DNA from 2 places in the Leifsonia lichenia genome. Region 1 is predicted to be linked to the other one. Evidence: predicted binding sites of a transcription regulator. Region 1 holds the regulator's gene; the other holds the start of a gene.

Region 1 (11,030 bases):
GCTGATCGCCGGGGCGCTCGCGCAGTTCCTGCCCGCCCCGCTGATCCTCCCGTACGCCGTGTTCCTCGTCGTGCTCGCCGTCGCGGCGGTCGCTGTGGCGCTGGTGCCGGAGACCGTCGAGCGCGCCGAGGAGCGGCCGGCGTACCGGCCGCAGCGCATCTCCCTCCCCCGGGATGCGCGGAGCACGTTCTCCGCTGCGGCCGTCGCCGCGTTCGCCGGATTCGCGGTGTTCGGGCTGTTCACGGCGCTCGCCCCGACGGTGCTGTCCGGCGTACTGCACGAGCCTTCGCGCCTCCTCGCCGGGGCCGTGCCGTTCTCGGTGTTCGCGGCGTCGGCCCTCTCGCAGATCGTGTTCTCTCGGCTCTCCGGCCGCGCGCAGCTCGTGCTCGCGATCCCGCTGGTGGTGGCCGGTCTGGCCGGTCTCGCCGTGGGAGTGCTGGCGACGGGGCTCGTGCTGTTCGTCGCGAGCGGGGTGGTGGCGGGAGCGGGCGTCGGGCTGCTGTTCCGCTCTGCGATCGCGGTCGCCGCGTCCCTGGCGGCCCCCGACCGCCGTGGCGAAGTGCTGGCGGCGATCTTCCTCATCGCGTACGTCGGCCTCGCAGTGCCCGTGCTCCTGGTCGGCGTGGCGCTGATCGTGTGGCCGGTGGTGCCGGTGCTGGTGGTGTTCGTGGTGGTGGTCGCGGCGCTGTCGCTGGCGGCGGGCTTCCGGATGCTGCGCCGCTGAGGCGTGCCGCCGCTGCGCGCCGCTGCTGCGTGCCGCTGCTGCGCGCCGCTGCTGCGCGCCGCTGCTGCGCGCCGCCCGCCGTCGCACGCCTCGTGCGGAAACGCCGCAGCGCCTGGCCGCGCACGGCGTTTCGGCACGAGCCGTCAGCGCCGCTCGGGCGGCGTCACTCCGCGGCGCGGAGCTGCACGCGCAGCGAGTCGACGCGCGTCGCGATCACGTCGTCCGCGGCCCAGCGCTGCGCGAGGCGGCTGAGCACCGCATCCAGTTCCTCCCTGGTGAGGCCGCTGGACAGTGTCAGCCGCACCACCAGCTCCTCGCCCGCGAGCCTGGCGCCAGGGTCGCCTGCGACCAGCTCGATGTCATGCACGCCGAGCTCCGACCCGATGGATGCGGTGAACGCCGCGAACACCTCGGGGTCTCTGTCGCTCGGCAGCCACGCACGACTCTGCGCGATCGCCCACAGCGCCGGACGCCGCAGCACGAACTCGGTCTCCGAGGTCGGGTCGAGCACGACCAGTTCGGTGTCCTCCGCCGCCGCCGCGAGCGCGACGCGCATCCCGTCCGCCGGCACGGGGCGCGCATCCCGGTTCCACGTTTGCATCGCGGTCACCGACGAGAAGACCGGCAGCACGGTGCGACCGTCCGGACCCGCCACGGTCACGATGGCGAGCTCCTGCGTCTTGTCGATCAGCAGCCCGTCCTCCGTCGTGTCGCTCTCGCCGAGCCGCGCCATCAGCGGGATCAGCAGTCGCGAGGCGCGCACCGCGTCGACCACGGCTTCGGCGCCGACCTCGCCCGCGCGGAACGCCGCCAGCGCGCCGAGCAGCGCGGGTGGCGCGCTCCCGTCGTCGTCGCCGAACACGTTCTCGTCGAACTCGCGCCCCTCCCAGGGCTGTCCCGCCGAGTCGGCGGCCTTCGCGGCGTCGGCGGCGAGCTGCGCCGCGAACCCGCTCAGCCGTGCGGCTCCCTTCGCGCTGGGACCAGTGGATGCGGCGCTCGCGCCATCGCCCGGCGTCGCGCCATCGCCCGGCGTCGCGCCATCGCCCGGCGTCGCGCCATCGCCCGGCGTCGCGCCATCGTCCGGCGTCGGGCCATTGTCCGGAATTGCGCCATCGCGCTCAGCGTCCCAGGCGACCGATCCGCCTTGAGCCTCGGCCCCGTCTCCGCCTCTGGCTTCGGCCCCGTCTCCGGCCCCGGTCCCGTCTCCGGCCTCGGCCCCGGCCCGGTGCCCGGCCCCGTGCATCCGGTCGTCGCCCGGCTCAGTTCCCTGCGACATCCAGCGCCTCGGGCAGCGTGAACGCGCCGGCGTAGAGGGCTTTGCCGACGATCGCGCCTTCCAGGCCGAGCGAGACCAGTTCGCGGAGGGCCGCGATGTCGTCGAGGTTGGAGATGCCGCCCGACGCGACCACGGGACGCGGGGTGCGCTCCATGACCTCGCGGAGGAGCTCGATGTTCGGGCCGCGGAGGGTGCCGTCCTTGGTGACGTCCGTCACGACGTAGCGGGCGCATCCTGCGTCTTCGAGGCGGTCGAGGACCTGCCACAGGTCGCCGCCGTCGCGGGTCCAGCCGCGGGCGGCGAGGGTGGTTCCTCGCACGTCGAGGCCGACGGCGATCGCTTCGCCGTACTGGCCGATCACGTTCGCCGCCCACTCGGGGTTCTCGAGCGCTGCCGTTCCGAGGTTGATGCGCTTCGCGCCGATCTCGAGCGCCGACTCGAGGGAGGCGTCGTCGCGGATGCCACCGGAGAGTTCGACGTTGACGCCGCGGACCTGCTTGATGACCTTCTTGAGGATCGCGTGGTTGTCCCCGCGTCCGAACGCAGCGTCGAGGTCGACGAGGTGGATCCACTCTGCGCCCTGGTTGGCCCATTCGGCCGCAGCGTCGACCGGATCGCCGTAGCTCGTCTCCGAACCGGCCTCCCCCTGCGTCAGGCGCACAGCTTTGCCGTCGGCCACGTCGACCGCTGGCAGCAGGACGAGCCGGGGGGTGTTGTTGAATTCGCTCATGTTCTTCCTCGGTTGGGCCCGCTCGGTGGCGGCGGGCTCGGGGTGGGTCTGAGACCTACAGGGTGCCGATCCAGTTGCGGAGGAGCTGGATGCCGGCGCGGCCGGACTTCTCGGGGTGGAACTGGGTCGCGCTGAGCGGCCCGTTCTCGACGGCGGCGATGAAGCGGCTGCCGTGCTCGGCCCAGGTGACGCGCGGCTTCGGGAACGGCGGGACCACATCCAGCGTCCAATCCTGCGCAGCGTATGAGTGCACGAAGTAGAACCGTTCGTCGTGGAGGCCGTCGAAGAGGGCGGAGCTCTCGGGCGCTTCGACCGTGTTCCAGCCCATGTGCGGAACCACGTCCGCTTTCAGCACGTCGACAGTGCCGGGCCACTCGCCGAGACCTTCGCTTTCGAGGCCGTGTTCGACGCCGCGTTCGAACAGCACCTGCATCCCGACGCAGATCCCGAGCACGGGGCGGCCTCCGGCGAGACGTCTGTCGATCACCTCGTCGCCGTGGGATGCGCGAAGCGCGTCGATGACGGCGGCGAACGCGCCGACGCCGGGGACGAGCAGGCCGTCCGCTTCCTGGGCGCGGCGGCGGTTGCCGGTCAGTTCGACGTTCGCGCCCGCCTCTTCGAGCGCTTTGACCGCGGAGTGGACGTTGCCCGTCCCGTAGTCGAAGACGACGACGTCGGGTGCGGTCACAGCGCCCCCTTGGTGGACGGGATGCCTGTGATCAGCGGGTCGAGGGCCTTCGCCTGACGGAATGCGCGAGCGAACGCCTTGAACTCGGCCTCGGCGATGTGGTGCGGGTCGCGGCCGCCGACGACGGTGATGTGCGTGGTGATGGCCGCGTTGAACGAGATGGCCTCGAAGACGTGCCGCACCATCGAACCGGTGAAGTGGCCGCCGATCAGGTGGAACTCGAACCCGGCCGGCTCGCCGGTGTGCACGAGGTACGGACGTCCGGAGATGTCGACGACGGCCTGCACGAGCGCTTCGTCGAGCGGCACCAGGGCGTCGCCGTAGCGGGAGATGCCGCGTTTGTCGCCGAGCGCGATCTTGATGGCCTGACCGAGCACGATGCCGATGTCTTCGACAGTGTGGTGCACGTCGATGTTCGTGTCTCCGCTGGCGCGCACGCGCAGGTCGGTGAGCGAGTGCTTCGCGAACGCCGTGAGCAGGTGGTCGTAGAACGGCACGGACGTCTCGATGTCCGTAGCGCCTGTGCCGTCGAGGTCGATGCTCAGCTCGATGCTGGACTCGCTGGTCTCGCGCTGCAGGGTGGCGATGCGATTCGTCATGACAGCGAGTTTACCGGGGCGTCCGGACGCCCGAGCGCCGCCAGCGCGTCGAGGAACGCGGTGGTCTCGGCCTCGGTGCCCGCGGTCACGCGGAGGTGGTGCGGGATGCCGACGTCGCGGATGAGGACACCGCGGGCGAGCAGCGCCTCGAACGTCGCCTGCGGGTCTGCGACGCCGCCGAACAGCACGAAGTTGCTGCCGCTGCGGTGCGGCTGGTAGCCGAGCCTGGCCAGCTCGGTGACGAGCCGGTCGCGCTGGATGCGGATCTCCCCGACCATCGCGAGCATCTCGCCGGAGTGGGCGAGCGCCGCGGTGGCTGCGGCCTGGGTGAGAGCGGACAGGTGGTACGGCAGGCGGACCAGACGGAGCGCATCCACGACGGCCGGGTCTGCGGCGAGGTAGCCGACACGCGCTCCGGCGAACGCGAACGCTTTGCTCATGGTGCGCGAGATCAGCAGGCGCGGACGGCCGGGCAGCAGGCCAAGGGCGGTCTGCTCGCCGTCCGGCAGGAACTCGGCGTACGCCTCGTCGACGATCACGATGCCGCGGGCCGCGTCGTACGCGGCCTCGATGGTCGCGAGCGACAGCGGCGTCCCCGTCGGGTTGTTCGGCGAGCACAGGATGACGATGTCCGGGTCTTCGCGCCGGATCTGCTCCGCGGCGGTCTTCGCCGACAGCTCGAATTCGCCGTCGCGGTGCGCGGCGATCCAGCTCGTGCCGGTGCCGGATGCGAGCAGCGGGTACATCGAGTAGGTCGGGCTGAACCCGAGCAGGCTGCGACCCGGTCCCCCGAACGCCTGCAGGATGTGCTGCAGAACCTCGTTGGACCCGTTGGCCGCCCAGATGTTCTCGGCGGTCAGTCCGTGCCCGAGGTACCGCGCGAACGACTCGCGCAGCTCGGTGAACTCCCGATCCGGGTAACGGTTGACGCCCCCGATCGCCGCCGAGATGCGCGCGACGATGTCGGCGGCCACATCCGCGGGCACCGGATGCGTGTTCTCGTTCACGTTCAGCGCCACCGGAACGACCTTCTGCGGCGCTCCGTAGGGGGTCTTGCCCCGCAAGTCATCACGAATCGGCAAATCGGAAAGAGAAGTCACCCACCAATGCTAGTCACGCGGCGCACCGTGTGACGCCGAGCGGCTGGCGAACCCGCACGGCACTCCGTTCGAACGGAGACCCCACGCGCCACGCCGCGAACGCCTCCTTCCGAACGGAGAACCCGCACCCCACCAGCAGCAACCTCCTGCCCAACGCAGAACCCGCACCCCACCAGCAGCAATCTCCTGCCCAACGGAAACCCCACACTGCTAAGCAGCAAACTCCTGCCCAACGGAGAACCCACACCCCACCAGCAGCAATCTCCTGCCCAACGGAGAATCCACACCCCCGTCAGCAGCAACCTCCTGCCCAACGGAGAACCGACACCGTCAAGCAGCAAACTCCCGCCCAACGCAGAACCCACACCCCACCAGCAGCAAACTCCTGCCCAACCGAGAACCCACACCCAACCAGCCACGACCTCCTTCGGATCGAAGCACCCAGCTCACCACCGTCACCCGGCGGCACTGCCGCGGGACCGCTCGGCTCGGTTCCGCAGGACAATCCGTACGACACGCCGCCAACTTCTCCTTCCGAACGGAGAACCGACACTTGACCGGCCCAAGAGTCCTGCCGAGCGACGAACCACCCCACCAAGGCGCCCCAAATTCCCCCCCGCACCCCGCACTCCGCGCCCGCGCCCGCACCACCCCACCAGCCACGCAAAAAGGGCGCACCCATCCAGGCACGCCCTCCCCAAACTTCCCCAGCGCTCTCAAACCCGCGCTACCGAGGACCGCCCGGGCCCTACCCCGCGTACTGCGTCGGAATCGCCAACTGCTGGCCCGGCGACACCACGGCGGTATCGAGCTGGTTCAGCGAGACGATGTCCGCGATCACATCGCGGGGGTCTGCGCTCGGCGCGACCTTCTCCGCGATGCTCCACAGCGACTGGCCTGACTCGACCGTCACGTAGTGGAACTGCACGTGGGCCTGGTCGCCCGAGGCCGCAGCGCCTCCGCCGTTGAGCGCGAAGACGAGGGCTCCGACGATGAGCGGCACGGAGGCCAGCGTGGTGAGGACGACGCGTCCGCGTCGCGTGAGACGAAGGCGCGTGCGCGCGCCCACGGGCGTCGGGAACTGCGACGACGACATCGTGATCGTTGCTGTGCTCATGCTGCTGACCTCCTAAGATTCCGCACCCGGTGCTTGGCCGGCAGGCCGGATGCGAAGCTGTGTTCCGAATATATCTTCGAATGTTCGAAACCACAAGCACGATTCAATGACGAAAAACACCAGTGATTTCGAGACACGCTCGAACACATGTTTGTTTTACCCCTGCATCGTGGATACAGTTTCGATTGTCTGGACTTCACTCAACCAGGCACCACCGACATTCGGGCCGGCCGGATGCGCAGACGGGTCACGAAAGGGACGACCGTGGCGAACGACAACCAGGGAGCACGCGAGCGCGGGGGCACGCGCAGACGTAAGAACCTGAGCGAGAAGCAGTTGTCCATCCTCGACGTCATCCAGCGATCGGTGAGCCAGCGCGGCTATCCGCCGAGCATGAGGGAGATCGGCGACGCCGTCGGCCTCTCGTCTCTGTCGAGCGTCACGCATCAGCTCAACCAGCTCGAGCTGAGCGGCTACCTGCGCCGCGACCCGAACCGGCCGCGCGCGCTGGAGATCCTGATCGACCTGCCGTCGAACTCCTCCGAGTCGGTCGACTACGAGAACCAGACGCCTGTCGGCGACGCCGCGATGGTCCCGCTCGTCGGCCGCATCGCCGCCGGCGTGCCGATCACCGCCGAGCAGCAGGTGGAGGAGGTCTTCCCCCTCCCCCGCCAGCTCGTCGGGAACGGCGAGCTCTTCATGCTGAAGGTCGTGGGCGAGTCGATGATCGACGCCGCCATCTGCGACGGCGACTGGGTGGTCGTCCGCACGCAGAAGACCGCGGAGAACGGCGACATCGTCGCGGCCATGCTCGACGACGAGGCGACGGTCAAGGTCTTCCGCCAGCGCGACGGCCACACCTGGCTGCTGCCCCGCAACTCCAACTTCGAGCCCATCCTGGGCGACTACGCCGAAGTCCTCGGCAAGGTCGTGGCGGTCCTCCGCGCCGTCTGACCGACACCCCAGCGTTTCCGAGCCCGGCCCGTGGATGCACGGCCGGGCTCACGCGCATCCACCCTGCTCTGCACCCCATCGAGTCCGACGTCGTTCACGCGGCCGGCCGCGACCGACAGCGAACAGCGTCAGACTCGATCGGCGGACCAGGCCGGTCACGCCCAGCCGAGCTCCTGCAGGCGGGCGTCGTCGAGCCCGAAGTAGTGCCCGATCTCGTGGACGAGGGTCACCCGAACGCGCGCACGCAGCGCATCCAGATCCGCAGCACTGGCAGCGAGGTTGTTGCGGTACAGCGTGATCCGGTCGGGCAGCTCGCCGAACCCGTAGACTCCGCGCCTGGTCAGTGGATGCCCGCTGTACAGCCCGTACAGTCGCGGCCGGGCGCCGGGCGGCTGGTCCTCGATCAGGATCGCCACGTTCTCGAGCGGCGCGACCATGTCCGGCGGCAGCGCGTCGAACACGTCGCCGACCATCGCTTCGAACGCATCAGCCCCGATCTCCACCATTCCCCCATCCTCACCCCGAACGCGATCGAGCCCAGGGTTTTTCAACGCATCCGGGCGGAATACGGTGAAAAACCCTGGGCTCGATGGCGTCGAGGCGTGGAGGCCTGGGGCTAGGCGGTGACGGGAGCGGCGGCGCGCACGGCGCGCGTCGCGGCGATGATGTTGCGCAGCGACGCGACGGTCTCGTCGTAGCCGCGCGTCTTCAGTCCGCAGTCCGGGTTCACCCAGAGCTGGCGGCCGGGGATCGCACCGAGCGCCGTCTCGAGCAGCTCCGTCACCTCGGCGACGGACGGCACGCGGGGCGAGTGGATGTCGTACACGCCAGGGCCGATGCCGTGCTCGAACCCGGAGCTCTGGATGTCGTGGACGACCTCCATGCGCGACCTGGCCGCTTCGATGCTGGTGACGTCCGCATCCAGGTTGCGGATCGCGTCGATGACCACGCCGAACTCCGAGTAGCAGAGGTGGGTGTGGATCTGCGTCTCGTCCCGCACACCGGACGTCGCGAGCCGGAACGACCCGACCGACCAGTCCAGGTACGACGCGTGGTCAGCCTTCTTCAGCGGAAGCAGTTCGCGCAGCGCGGGCTCGTCGACCTGCACCACCCGGATGCCCGCGGACTCCAGGTCGGCGATCTCGTCGCGCAGCGCGAGCGCCACCTGGCGCGCAGTCTCGCCGAGCGGCTGGTCGTCGCGCACGAACGACCAGGCCAGGATGGTCACAGGCCCGGTCAGCATCCCCTTGACCGGCTTCGGCGTGAGGCTCTGGGTGTACGTCGACCACTCGACCGTGATCGGCTTGGGCCGCGACACGTCACCCCACAGGATGGACGGGCGGGTACAGCGGGAGCCGTACGACTGCACCCAGCCGTTCTGCGTCACGGCGAACCCGTCGAGGTTCTCGGCGAAGTACTGAACCATGTCGTTGCGCTCCGGCTCGCCGTGCACGATGACGTCGATGCCGATCTCCTCCTGCAGGTCGACGACGCGCTTGATCTCGTCGCGCATCCGGCCCAGGTACTCCGCCTCGGTGATCAGCCCCTTCGCGAACTGAGCGCGCGAGCGGCGGATGTCGCCGGTCTGCGGGAACGACCCGATCGTCGTGGTCGGCAGGAACGGCAGCCCGAGGGCCGCATCCTGCGCCGCCAGCCGGTCGGCGTACTCCCCGCGGGCGAAGTCGGCCTCGGTCAGCGCCTCTTCGCGTGCGCGCACAGCGGGAACCCGCACCCCTGGCGCAGCCGCGCGGTCCGCCAGGGCAGTGGATGCGGCACTCAGGTCGTCCTGGATGGCCTCGTGGCCGTCGACCAGCCCGCGGGCGAGCGTCGCGACCTGTCCGACCTTCTGGTCGGCGAACGCCAGCCAGCTCTTGAGCTGGTCGGACAGCTCCGGCTCGTCGTCGACGTCGTGCGGCACGTGCTGCAGCGACGTGGAGGTCGCGACGGCGACGTCCGGGGTGAGCGACAGCAGTTCGGTGAGCGTGCCGAAGGCGGCTTCGAGGTCGCCGCGCCAGATGTTGTGGCCGTCGACCACACCGCCGACGATGGTCTTTCCCGACAGCCGGGATGCGGTGTCCGCGTCGAGCCCGCGCGGAACGGAGCCGCGCACCAGGTCGAGCGAGAGCGCCTCCACCGGGGAGGCCGCGAGCACGGGGAGGGCGTCGTCGAGGCTGCCGTAGGGGGCGGCGACGAACAGCGCCGGCCGCGCGGGGACCGCACCGAGCGTGTCGTACGCCGTCGCCAGGGCGGCGAGCACCGCATCCCGCGGCTCGTCGATGGACTCGCTGACGAGAGCGGGCTCGTCGAGTTGCACCCACGGGGCGCCCGCCGCCGCGAGGCGCGACAGCAGTTCGGCGTAGACCGGAAGCAGGTCGCCGAGGCGCGACAGCGGGCTGAAGCCATCGGGAGCCTCGTCGCTCGGCTTGCTGAGCAGGAGGAAGGTCACCGGCCCGACGATCACCGGACGGGTGACGAACCCGGCAGCCTTCGCCTCCTCGAACTCGCGCACGATGCGGTCGGACGCGAGCCGGAACGCGGTCTCCGGGCCGATCTCGGGCACCAGGTAGTGGTAGTTGGAGTCGAACCACTTGGTCATCTCGAGCGGCGCGTTCTCGCCTTCGCCGCGGGCGATCGTGAAGTATCCGGCCAGGTCGACGGCGCCGTCCGCGTCGGCGAGCGACGCGAACCGCGACGGGATCGCTCCGACCGTGACCGCCGCATCCAGCACCTGGTCGTAGTAGCTGAAGCTCTCCGGGATGGAAGCGTCGTCGCGTCCGAGGCCGAGGGCCGCAAGGCGCTCGCGCGTCACGGAGCGCAGCTCGGCGGCGGTGGCTTCGAGCTCGTCGGCGGTGCTGTTCCCCGCCCAGAAGCTCTCCACGGCTTTCTTCAGCTCGCGCCTGCGCCCGATGCGCGGGTAGCCGATGATCGTCCCCGTCGGGAACGGGATGCGGAAGGTGGTGTCGGTCATGCTGGTTCCCTTTCGGTGGTGCTGGGGTCGGTCGGTCTGGTACTGGTCGTGGTGCTGGTCGTGGTGGCGATTGCGGCGGGGGTTGCGGTGGCGGTTGCGGCGGCGGTGTCCGCGCGGAGGAGCCCGATCCTGTCGAGCACCGCGAGCACCGCCTCGTGCTGGTTGAACGTGTACAGGTGGATGCCCGGTGCGCCGCCGTCGAGCAGTGTCCGAGCGAAGTCGGTCGCCCAGGCGATGCCGATCTCCCGCTGCCCCTCCTCGGTCGGCTCGATCTCGAGCTGGATCGCGAGCTCGCTCGGCAGGTCCTCGCCGCTCAGCTCGAGCATCCGCTTCAGCCTGGCGGGACTGGTGACGGGCATGATGCCGGGCAGGATCGGGAAGAGGACGCCCGCATCCCGTGCCTTCTGGGCGAAGCTGAGGTAGTCCTCCGGGTGGAAGAACAACTGGGTGATGCCGAGGTTCGCACCGGCGGCCTGCTTGGCGAGCAGGGTGTCGATGTCCTGGCTGACGCCGTGCGACGTCGGGTGCCCGTTGGGGAAGGCGGCGACGGCGATCTGGACGTGCTCGCGGTGCGAAAGCACGGTGCTCGCCGGAAGCCCGGGAACGGCGAGCTCGCCGTACGGGACGCGCTCCGCCTGCACCCGGTGGATGAGCTGCACCAGCTCGGCGGAGCTGTGCAGGTCGCCGAGGCCGGTCTCCCCCGGCGCGAGGCCCGCCGGCGGGTCGCCGCGCACCGCGAGGAAGCGCCGGATGCCCGCATCCAGGAACTCTCGGATGAGCTGCCCGGCCTCCGCGTGCGACGAGCCGACGCAGGTGAGGTGCGCCATCGGGCTCACGTCGGTGTTGTCGAGGATGTAGCGCAGCACGTCGAGCG
Region 2 (11,030 bases), on a different contig from region 1:
ACCGCCGCATCCATCGCCCGCATCGACGCCCTGATCGGGCGCGCGGGGTGGGCGGGATGCGAGGACAACATCGGCACGGAGATCGCCGCCCGCGTGCTCGACGCGTTCGTGCACGCCGGCTATCCGCTCCCCGACAGCTATCTCGACGCCTACGCGGCGGCAGCCCGTCTGGCAGCCGACGCCGATCTCGGCGCGGTCGCGGCTCTGCCCGACCCGTCGCGGATGGCCGAGCTCATGGTGATCGGCACCGTGCTCGGCGATTCCCTCGCCCTCGGCCTGCGGCGCATCGCCCAGGCCGCCGCAACCTCGGAGAGAAGGCTCTCATGAAGTCCGTCTTCGCCTGGCACCGTCCGCTCATGACGGTCGCCGCCCTCATGGTCGTGAGCACCATCGTGTGCGTCGTCGGCCTGCTCGTGGACCAGAGGCAGGTCCTCGGCGCCGACACCTGGCTCAAGCCGCTCAAGTTCTCGCTGTCGATCCTGCTCTACAGCGTGACCTGGGCGTGGCTGATCGCGCACCTCCCCCGCTTCCGCCGCCTGGCGCACGGCGCAGGCACGGTCGTCGCGGTCGCCCTGATCGTGGAGCAGGTGGCGATCGTCGGCGCCGCAGCGGTCGGCACGACCAGCCACTTCAACGTGTCGAACGGCGTCTCCGCTGCGGTGTGGGGCATCATGGCGGTCTCGATCACCGTGCTCTACGTCGGCACGTTCCTCACCACGATCGCGGTGTTCTTCCTGCGCCTGCCCACCGCATCCACCACCGTCGCTGTTCGGGCCGGCGCGGCCGTCGCCCTCGTCGGCATGGGCCTCGCCTACCTGATGACAGGCCCGACGGCCGCCCAACTGCACGACTTCCAGGGCATCGCCGGCGCCCACACCGTCGGGCTCGCCGACGGAGGACCCGGCCTCCCCCTGCTCGGCTGGAGCACGGTGGGCGGCGACCTCCGCATCCCGCACTTCGTCGGGATGCACGCGCTGCAGGTGCTGCCGCTGTTCGCCATCGCGCTCGGCTGGCTCGGGCGGCACTGGCGCGTGCTCTCCGACGACCGGGTGCGGCTGCGCCTCGTGGTGGTGGCGACGGTGGTCTACGCGGCGGTCGTGACACTCGTGACGTTCCAGGCTCTCGCCGGACAGTCGATCGTGCACCCGGACGGCGTCTTCCTCGCCGGAGGCTGGGCGATCCTCGCGGGCGGGATGCTCGCCGCGGCTGTGGTGCTGGCACTCGGGATGCGATCGAGCACGCATCCGACGCTGCACGCGGGAGCGACGGCATGACCCGCGGCGGTTGGATCGGCGCTGGCTGGAACGGGAGGGCCGCGTTCTTCCTGGTGCTGGCGATCGTGGGGCTCGTCGGCGCGTGGACGTTCAACGTCGCCGCCATCGCCGGCCGGCGCGACTTCGTTGGTGACTGGCTGCAGAGCGGCCCGGCCGTCCTCTCGCTGACGGTGGATGTGCTGATCACCGCCATCGCAGCGGTCGCGTTCATGCTGTTCGAGAGCAGGAGGCTCGGGATGCGGCTGGTGTGGGTGTACGTGGTGCTCATCCCGCTGGTGGCGCTGGCGTTCGCACTGCCGCTGTTCTTGGCGATGCGGGAGCGGGCGCTGGTGGCGCGGCGGAGTGCGGGTGGCGCGGGTGCGGGTGGCGCGGGCGGCGCGGGCGACGCGGGCGACGCGGGCGACGCGGGCGACGCGGGCGAAGCCACCGCGGGCGGCGCGGGTGGCGCTGGCGACGCCACCGCGGGCGGTACCACCGCGGGCGGCCCGGCCGCAGACGGCACCGCAGACGGCGCGAACCCAGGCGGCGCTGCGTGATCGCGGCGGGCCGCGCCGCCGACCGGGATGCGTGCATCCGGTTGTGGCTCGATGCCGTCGCCGAGCGCGACGGTCGGCCTGCCCCCACCGGCACCGCGGAGCGCTGCGCGGCGAAGTTTGCCAGAGCCACGGTGTCCTTTCTGGTCGCCCGCGACGGCGCCCGCGACGACGACGGCGACGTCACCGGGTTCGCCCTGGTGACCGAGCCTGGCAGCGGAGCCGCGACCGACCCGCCAGACGCCGCATACCTCGCCATGCTGGCCGTCGCCCCCGGTGCACAGGGTGCCGGGCTGGGCGCGCAGCTCCTCGACGCCGCCACCGGGGATGCGCGTGCCGCCGGGCACACCGCCCTGGTCTTGCACGTGCTCGCCTCCAACGCCGCCGCCGTGCGGCTGTACGCCTCGCGCGGGTGGGCGCAGCGCGGGCCGGGGCACGCGCATCCACTGAGCGGGGAGCTGTCGCAGACGGTCACCGTTGCGCTCTGACAGTCGCGGAGGCGCGTCGTCGGTGCCACGAGCCCGACCGTTTGATGCTTGCACTCAGCTAATGGGTACGGCGTTCGCCGGTCTGTTTCTAGTCGGCGTCGCCAACTCTATACAGCCTCGCAATCGCACGATTGTGTCGGGGTCAGCGGGTAACACCCCGCCGAGATCGCATTCAGCGCCCCGATCGGCGACCATAATCGCAAATCTTCGCTCTTAACCGACGAGAGTTGCACTAGACGCACGAACTTCCGTCCAAGTGGACACAAGATTGATACCGCGGGTCGTCACCAATGGGTGTCGCGACCGATCTGCCATATGTGCTTGTGGTCCTCGTTAGCATGTGCTCATGTTGCACAATCAACGTCGTGAGCAGCGAGAGCGCAAAGAAGCAGAGGCTGCTGGTGCGAGCTTTTGGACGGAGGAGTTTTCCGCTGAGTTCCGCATTCAGCTTGAGCGGTACGTCCGCGGAACCTTCGGTGGGTCGACTGGCGGTCACATCCTCATCCGGACGCGGGAGTTGATTCTCGACGACGAGGGCCTTCGGACTCTCACCGGCCTGAGCGCGGATATGGACACTAGCCGGTATATCGACACCTGCTACGACTACATGATGCCGACTGTCGTCGAGGCGATTGGGGAAGCGATCGGCGGCTATCTTCTCGCGCTTTACCAGCACGACCCGGCCGGGCCTCGGGTTCGTCGCGCGGGAGAGGAGCACTACGAAACGTTCGTCAACGAACGCCTCGAGCGACACCGCATCAGCTATGAGTACATCGGCGGTGAGATGGTTGAGAAGAACTCTCTTGAGCTCCACGCCGAAGTCGTCGCGCCAGCACTCCGGTTGCTTGGAGGTCGTGAAGGGTGGGACAAGGTCGAGGCGGCCTATCAGGATGCCCTCGGCGAGTTGCACGGCGGATCTCCGGCCGACGCGATCACCGATGCTGGCACCGCGATGCAGGAAGCGCTAGAAGCACTCGGATGCAAGGGCAATGCACTCGGCCCGCTCATCGTCGACGGGCGAAAGAAGGGTCTTTTCGCGTCACACGACGAACGGCTCACCCACGCGCTCGACGACATGATGCAGTGGGTTTCCGCCGACCGCAGTTCAATGGGCGATGCTCATCACTCCACCTCGCCACTCCCAGAAGATGCCTGGCTTACCGTCCACATCGTTGGCGCTCTCATCGTTCGCCTCGCCAATAGCACCAAGCGCGCCTGAGCCCGGGCTAACGCCTGCGGTAGTCTGCGCGCGCCCGAGAACCGGCTACGCACTCACACGCCGAAGATGCCGTATACGCCAGCGATCTTGTTCCCCTCGGCCAGCCGCCGCTGTTGGGTTTGCTTGAGCGAGCGGGATTCGCTCTGGCCCGCCGTGCGCGTGACGCCGTGGATGACAATCGCCACGGGCAGTTCGTCGTGCGCGACCAACTGCTCACTGAGCGCTGGCCGTCGTAGTGTGCAGGAAGTGATCGCAATCGGTCACCGACACGCGGGTGTACTTGTTTGCGTCGAGATCGGTGATCGAGATACCGATGTCGGCGGCGTTCACGCGATCACATGACTCGGCGCCGTGCGGCTCCCGCGCGACGAAGACGTTCCCATCGGGACAGTCGATCGACTCACATGTGGATTGTTGCGAGCCTGGCGGCAGATGAGGGCGTAATTGCCAGTCAGTCACAGAAGCCGCCTCCGCCGTTGACGCTCCAGTACCGCGCGATGAGTGCTTCCGATGAAGGCACGCGCGGCAGACACCCAGGCAACAAGGAGGTCGCTATATGATCCACCCTCAAAACCTGCGCACGGCCGCAACGACAAGATGAGAGCGTCGGGGTTTCACGATGTCAGCAACGACCAGCCGCTGCTGCGTCACCACCCTGGCGGTCTTAATCAGCTTCGATTTACTCGAACAAATGTTCGAAAGTTAATGGTTCAATAGGAGCATCCCTGAACCCTTTGGAGGCTGTCATGAGCATGACGCACGCGACCGACATCGTCTCTGTCTGGACCGACAATGGCAGGCCCACCCGCCTTGTCTGGCGAGGCACCCGCTACGTCGTCACCGATCAGCCCACGCCGCTGCAGGAGGTCGCCTGGCATGACGCGCTCACGCATCCGGCGGGGAGACTCGCGGGCTGGCGGTTCCAAGGCTGCTCGGTCGCCGACGGCGACGTGCGGATGTTCGACGTCCGGCCCACAGGCGACGGCCGCTGGGAATTGCTGCGAACGTACGCCTGATCGCGGGCACGGCCCTAGGATCGTCGCATGTCGCTGCTCACGATCCTCGCGTTCGCCGGGCTGTGCGCGGTGCTCGCGCTCACGCCGGGGCCGGACACGTTCCTCGTGCTCCGCTACAGCATGGGCCGCGCTCGCGACGGATTCGCCGCCGCGGTCGGCTGCTCGCTCGGGTCGCTGGTGTGGGCCGCGCTCGTCGCCATCGGGCTGGCGACGCTGCTCGAACAGTCGGCCGAAGTGTTCCGCATCGTGAAGATCGTGGGCGGGCTGTACCTGATCTACCTCGGCGTGATGGCGTTCGTGGCGACGCGCAGGAGCGCCAGGGCGGCAGCGGCAGCGGAGGCAGCAGCGGAGGCAGCAGCGGCGGCAGCGGCAGCGGAGGCAGCAGCGGCGGCGGAGACGGCGGCGGCCGAGACCGCAGCGACCTCAGGCACAGCGGGCGACGCGGGTTCCACCGCAGCGACCTCAGACGCAGCGGGCGGCGCCCGTCCCACCGCCCCGATCGCAGGAACCGGCCGCGGCTGGTCCGTCCGCAGCCTGCTGGCCGGGATGCTCTCCACCCTGCTGAACCCGAAGGTCGGCCTGTTCTTCCTCGCCGTCGTGCCGCAGTTCGTTCCCGCGCACGCCGGCCTCGGCGAGACGATGCTGCTCGGCGCCGTCGACGCGCTCGTCTCCGTGGCCTACCTGGGTGTCGTGGTGCTGCTGGCGTCCCGGATGGTCGCCTGGCTGAAGCGGCCCAGGGTCACCCGCGTGCTCGAACGCGTTTCGGCGGCCATCCTCGCCGCACTCGGAATCGGCACGGTCGCCGCTGGCGCCGAGGGCTGACCGCGCCGCTCGCGCGCGTGTCCAATACGCTCGTACGGTGACGATTCGAGCGGCACAGACCACGGACATCCGGGCCATCCAGGGCATCGAGCGCGCGGCGGGCGAGGCGTTCCGCAGCATCGGGCTCGCCGACATCGCCGACGACGACCCGCCCTCCGCCGACGAACTGGCGGCGCACATCCGGGGCGGCGGAGCACTGGTCGCGGTCGACGGGACGGACACGCCCGTCGCCTACCTGCTGGTCGAAGCGCTCGGAGGACGCGCCCACATCGAGCAGGTGTCCGTGCATCCGTCGCACGCGCGCCAGGGGCTCGGCGCGCGGCTGATCGAGGTCGCCGACGAATGGGCCAGCTCGCGCGGCCTCGCCGGGCTCACGCTGACCACCTTCGCCGATGTGCCATGGAACGCGCCGTACTACGCACGGCTGGGCTTCCAGGTGCTGCCCGACGACGCCGTGGGCGACGAACTGCGCGAACGGGTGCGCGAGGAGGAGGCGCACGGACTCGGGCTCGCGGAGTGGCCGCGCGTGGTGATGGCGCGCACCCCCGGACGGATGGTCGCCCACCGCGGACGCAGAGTCACGTGCGCGCCGTCCTCGTCCGCCAGAGTGGAACGGTGACGACAGACACCTCTCCCATCCGGGCCACTTCCCCCGCACCGACCGCCCCCGCCCACGCGCGCACGCACTGGGTGGCGCTCATCGTCATGCTGCTGACTAGTTTCGTGCTGGTCACCGCCGAGTTCCTGCCGTCCGGTGTGCTGACCGCTATGGCCGCGGAGCTCGGGGTGACGCCCGGGCAGGCGGGGCAGACCGTGACCGTCACCGCGTTCGTCGGGTTCCTCGCGGCGCCCACCATCGGCATCCTCATCCCGCGGATGGATCGGCGCACGCTGCTCGTGCTCGTCGCCGTGCTCGCCGCGGTCTCCAACCTGGCGGTCGCCGTCGCGCCGTCGCTGTGGGTGCTGCTCGTGGCGCGCCTGCTCATCGGGGTGGCCATCAGCGGGTTCTGGTCGATGTCGCTGACCGTCGCGGCGCAGCTCGCCAGCCCCGACCGGCTCGGCCGAGCGATGACCATCGTGAGCGCGGGGATGACGCTCGCGGTCGTCGCCGGCGTGCCGGTGGGTGTGTTCCTCACCGAGATCATCGATTGGCGCGGCGTCTTCTTCGGCGCTGCTGCACTGACCGCCATCGTCGCCGTCGCCCTGCGCCTGTCGCTCCCGCCGATCGCTCCGGCAGCGGCGTCGAGCCTGCGGATCCTCGGCGACACCCTGCGGCGGCCCGGCGTGCGGCAGGGGCTCGCCGGTCACATCCTGATCGTGTTCGGTCACTTCATGGCGTACACGTTCATCCGGCTCGCCCTCGACCAGGTGCCTGGGCTGGACACGGGCCTGGCCGCCGGGCTGCTGGTGCTGTTCGGCATCGGCGGCGTGGTCGGCAACCTCGTGGTCGGCGCGCTCGCCGACCGGTTCCTCGGCCTGCTGCGCTACCTGCAGCCCGCCTTCATCGCCTTCGCGATCCTGCTCTCGGTGGTCGGGCAGGGCTCCGTCATCGTCGTCGCCATCGCGGTGGCGGTGTGGGGGTTCGGCTTCGGGGCGTGGCCTGCGGTCATCAACACCTGGGCCGGCCGCTACATCCCGGACCGGCTGGAAGCAGCGGGCGGCCTGGTGGTCGCCGGGTTCCAGCTCGCGATCACGCTGGGGGCCGGCATCGGCGGCATCCTGGTCGACAGCGTGGATGTGCGCACCACGTACGTCGTGGCGGTGATCGTCGTCGCGGTGGGCGTGGTGCTGTTCGGCAGTGCGGGGCGACGCCGGGCCGTGCAGGGCTGAGCGCCGGGCGGGCCGGGCTGAGCGCCGGGCTCCGCAGCGTGGACGAGGCGGCGGCTCAGCTCGCCCGCTGCCGCCACACCGACGGGACGGAGCCGGTGTGCCTCCGGAAGGCGCGGCTGAACCCCGCGTCCGACTCGTACCCGAGCATCCTGGCCGTCTCGCTCACGGTCAGCTCGTCGTTGGACAGGTAGGACATCGCCGCGTCCATCCGCACCTGCGCGAGGTAGCTCGCGGGCGACTGGCCGACCTGCTGGCGGAAGCGCTCGGCGAAGGTCGTCCGCGACATCGCCCCGACGGCCGCGAGGTCGCCCACCGTCCAGGGATGCCCGGGGTCGCCGTGCATCGCGTCGAGCACGCGGGCGACGAAGGGGTCCTCGACGGGCGCCGGCCAGTTCGCCGGAGCGCAGTCGCCCTCCGCCCAGGCGCGGATCGCCACGGAGACGATGGTCGTCGCCATTCGCCCGCAGATCACACTGTCGCCCGCCCGCCCCGGCTGCGCAGGGCAGCCCATCCGGGAGGCGAGGAGAGCGATGGCGGGATCGAGGTCCGCCAGCCTGTTCACGCCGATCAGCTCCGGCAGCAGGTCGAGCGCACGGGAGCCGCCGACGGGCCGCAGCTCGGAGACGACGACCTGCGCCGCCGACTCGGCAGACAGCTCGACGGGGTGGCGGCCGGGCGTGAAGACCACGTCGCCGGTCGCGAAGGTGAGCGACACGGCCTGCGGACCGGTCGAGCGCACGCGCGCGGCCCCGTCGACGACATAGAGGAACGTCGGCTTGGCGAAGCGGATGCCCGCGCCAGCGGCGAGCGCGTCACGGCGCGACTCGTCCACGTGCCATTCGAGCGTCGAGAGCAGCTCGTCGAGTGTGGCGGGGGAGGTCAGCGCGGTGATCGTCACTCTGGCGAAAACAGTGCCGCGGACGTCGCTATTCCGCAGACACCCACCGGTAGAGCTGGCCGTCCCGGAGCTCGACGGACGCGGGCTCCGGCAGTTCGGCCAGCGCGGACAGCGCCGCCAGCACGTGGATGCGCCCCCGCAGCGTCGTGCCGTCCGGGAACGTCCAGTGCAGGTACGGGTGCAGGTTCAGCCGCGCGGCAGAGGGGTCGCCCGCTGCGACGGCCGCCCGGACGGCGGCGATCTGGGCATCCGGTGCGCTGTCGTGACTCATGCAGACGAGCCTCGCGTCTTCCCGCGCGGAAGGCAACAGGTCAGCCGCGGCGGGAGGCGGTCACCGTGAATTTCGCGTTGCGGGCGATCTGCCTGGTCGGCCCGACCGTGCGCTCCAGCGCGGCGCGGTAGCCGAGGTGCGAGTTCCACACGGTCCACAGTTCGCCGCCGGGGGCGAGCACGCGCGCGGCGTCCGCGAACATCCGGTGCGCGACGCCGGTGTGCACGGCGCTGCCGATGTGGAACGGCGGGTTGAGCACGATCAGGTCGGCGCTGCCGTCCGGCTGCCCCGAGAGCCCGTCGTCGCGGACGACCGCGACCCGGTCGGCGACGCCGTTGGCGGCGACGGTCGCCGTGGCGGAGGCGACGGCCGCGGCCGACTGGTCGGTCGCGATCACGCGCAGGCCCGGCCTGCGCAGAGCGAGCGTCGTGGCGAGGACTCCGGTGCCGCAGCCGAGGTCGACAGCCGTGCGAGCATGCGGGGCAGCGTCGTCGACCACGCTCAGCAGGAACCGGGTGCCGATGTCGATCGACGTGCCGGCGAAGGCGGCGCCGTGCGCGCACACCCACACGCCGAGCTCGTCGTCGTACGCGCGCTCCGGCCACCGCTCCCTGGCCGACGCGGCAACGGGAGCGACGGGATGCGGACGCTCCGCGGTCAGGACCCGCGCCTTCTGCCTGGCCAGCGACGCCGTGACGGAGCCGAACGCCGCTCCGAGCACACCGTTCATCGCCATGCTCATGTGTTTCAGCATCCCCCCGGCGTAGACCACGACCTCCGGATGCGCGTGCTCTGCCACCAGGGTCGCGATCTCGTCGAGCGCATCCAGGCTCCGCGGCAGCCGCAGCAGCACGACCCGCGCGTCACGGACGAGACCGGCGTCGAGCGGGTGCTGCGTGTATGCGTCGGCCAGGCCGAGCGCAGCGGCGTTGGCGGCGAGCGCCTGCTCGCCGGTCAGCGGGTCCTGGTGCACGCGGATGCCGCGCGCACCGCCGGCGGCCGCCGCGAGCGTGAGGGCGCCGTAGGTGTCGCCGACGACCACGAGACTGCCGGAGCTGTCGTGTAGCGCGGCGAGCGCATCCCGCGCCACCTCCGCGATCAGCCGGTCGGCCGCGTCCGACGCGAACAGGTTCTCGCCTTCCACGTCCGGCCACCGCCGCAACTCCGCATACTCGAACACGCGGTCAATTCTCGCAGCACGAGTCGTGCCGAAGGTGCGGTCGCCACCGTGCGCACCGCACGCTCGGCACGAGTCGTGCGCCGGTCAGAGCCAGTTGTTGCGGCGGAAGGCCCAGTAGAGGCCCACGCCGGTGGCGAGCATGAGCGCGAGCGCGAACGGGTAGCCGAACAGCCAGTGCAGCTCCGGCATGTGGTCGAAGTTCATCCCGTAGATCGTGCCGACCAGGGTCGGGGTGAACAGGATCGCCGCCCACGAGGAGATCTTCTTGACCTCGTCGTTCTGCGCCTGCCCCACCAGAGTCGTGTGCACCAGCAGCGCGTTCTGCAGGATCTGCCGGAAGCCGTCTGCCCGCTCCACGATGCGGATGACGTGGTCGTGCACATCCCGGAACCGGTCGCGCAGCGTCTCGTCGGCGCCGGACGCGGCCAGTGCATCCCGCAGGCTCTGCAGCACGGCGCCGAGCGGGTTGACCGCCCTCTGGAACGTCATGACCTCGGTGGACAGCTCGTAGATGCGGCGGGAGACGGTGCGATCACCGTTGAAGAGCTGGTCCTCGATCTCGTCGATGTCGTTCTCGAGTCCGGCGATCACCGGCGCGTAGTCGTCGACGATCTGGTCCAGGATGCCGTAAAGCACGGCGATCGGGCCGAGAGCAAGCAGGCGCTGCTCACGCTCCATCCTGTGCCGCACCACGGCGAGGTCCGGCCACTCGAAGTGGCGGACGGTGATGACGAACTGTTCGCCGAGGAACACGTGCACCTCGCCGAACTCGACCTTCTCCGTCTCGTCGATGTAGTGCGCAGGCCGCAGCGCCACGAACGTCGTCGCGCCGTACTTCTCCAGCTTCGCTCTCTGGTGGCCGCTCAGCGCATCCTCGACGGCGAGGTCGGGCAGCTCGAACTCGGCGGCGACCTCGCCCAGCTCGGTCTCGGTTGGTCGGTAGAGGCCGATCCAGGCGAAGCCGTTGCGCTCGTGCACGGTCTCGAACGTCTGCTCGAGCGAACTCGGGTCCGCGGTGCGCCGACCGTCCACGTACACGGCGTTGTCGACGATCATGGCGGGGGTTTCCTTCCGACGGGCTGCCGCAACGTTACCCGCTCGAACGGCGACGAGCGGTTCCGAACTGCCGCGGGCGCGCCTGCGTGGCGGTTCGGAACCACTCCTCGGGATGCGCCTCGGTCAGACCGTGAACTCGACGGCCTCGGACAGCTCGGCCACCGAGACGCCCACCCGCACCGCGTACACACCGGCCTCCGTGCGCCAGGCGTGGTCCTCCACCGACCAGTACTGCAGCGAGCGCGGCTCGACGGAGATGGATGCGACCGTCGCCTCTCCCGCATCCGCCCGCACCACCGCGTACCCGGCCAGCCAGAGCACGGGGCGCTCCACCTCCGAGCCGGATACGCGCGACAGGTACACCTGCACCACCTGCTTGCCTCCACGGTCGCCCACGTTCGTCACCGGCACACTCACCGTGAGCGCGCCCGCAGCGTCGTCGA

The links. Region 1 encodes LexA, which represses DNA repair genes until DNA is damaged. Its sites were predicted from a motif close to TCGAACANNTGTTCGA; they were not measured.
Region 2: ACYVGI_RS04035 (DUF6504 family protein) is a predicted target of LexA. The motif match lies at 4,198-4,213, and genes of this name have one in related genera.

The regions. Positions count from the first base shown of each region.
Region 1 covers NZ_BAAGWT010000002.1:937,787-948,816, forward strand. The annotation lists gene ACYVGI_RS09015 (MFS transporter) at 1-724, shown strand, start outside; gene ACYVGI_RS09020 (SseB family protein) at 888-1,679, opposite strand; gene priA (bifunctional 1-(5-phosphoribosyl)-5-((5-phosphoribosylamino)methylideneamino)imidazole-4-carboxamide isomerase/phosphoribosylanthranilate isomerase PriA) at 1,984-2,730, opposite strand; gene hisH (imidazole glycerol phosphate synthase subunit HisH) at 2,786-3,418, opposite strand; gene hisB (imidazoleglycerol-phosphate dehydratase HisB) at 3,415-4,017, opposite strand; gene ACYVGI_RS09040 (histidinol-phosphate transaminase) at 4,014-5,117, opposite strand; gene ACYVGI_RS09045 (LysM peptidoglycan-binding domain-containing protein) at 5,866-6,234, opposite strand; gene lexA (transcriptional repressor LexA) at 6,469-7,188, shown strand; gene ACYVGI_RS09055 (metallopeptidase family protein) at 7,344-7,694, opposite strand; gene metE (5-methyltetrahydropteroyltriglutamate--homocysteine S-methyltransferase) at 7,805-10,156, opposite strand; gene ACYVGI_RS09065 (methylenetetrahydrofolate reductase) at 10,153-11,030, opposite strand, start outside.
Region 2 covers NZ_BAAGWT010000001.1:850,779-861,808, forward strand. The annotation lists gene ACYVGI_RS04000 (MerR family transcriptional regulator) at 1-327, shown strand, start outside; gene ACYVGI_RS04005 (hypothetical protein) at 324-1,274, shown strand; gene ACYVGI_RS04010 (DUF2834 domain-containing protein) at 1,271-1,810, shown strand; gene ACYVGI_RS04015 (GNAT family N-acetyltransferase) at 1,807-2,295, shown strand; gene ACYVGI_RS04020 (hypothetical protein) at 2,642-3,514, shown strand; gene ACYVGI_RS04025 (hypothetical protein) at 3,568-3,723, opposite strand; gene ACYVGI_RS04030 (hypothetical protein) at 3,728-3,973, opposite strand; gene ACYVGI_RS04035 (DUF6504 family protein) at 4,261-4,530, shown strand; gene ACYVGI_RS04040 (LysE family translocator) at 4,558-5,352, shown strand; gene ACYVGI_RS04045 (GNAT family N-acetyltransferase) at 5,390-5,971, shown strand; gene ACYVGI_RS04050 (MFS transporter) at 5,968-7,182, shown strand; gene ACYVGI_RS04055 (AraC family transcriptional regulator) at 7,238-8,080, opposite strand; gene ACYVGI_RS04060 (hypothetical protein) at 8,109-8,351, opposite strand; gene ACYVGI_RS04065 (class I SAM-dependent methyltransferase) at 8,392-9,531, opposite strand; gene corA (magnesium/cobalt transporter CorA) at 9,616-10,587, opposite strand; gene ACYVGI_RS04075 (beta-glucosidase H) at 10,711-11,030, opposite strand, start outside.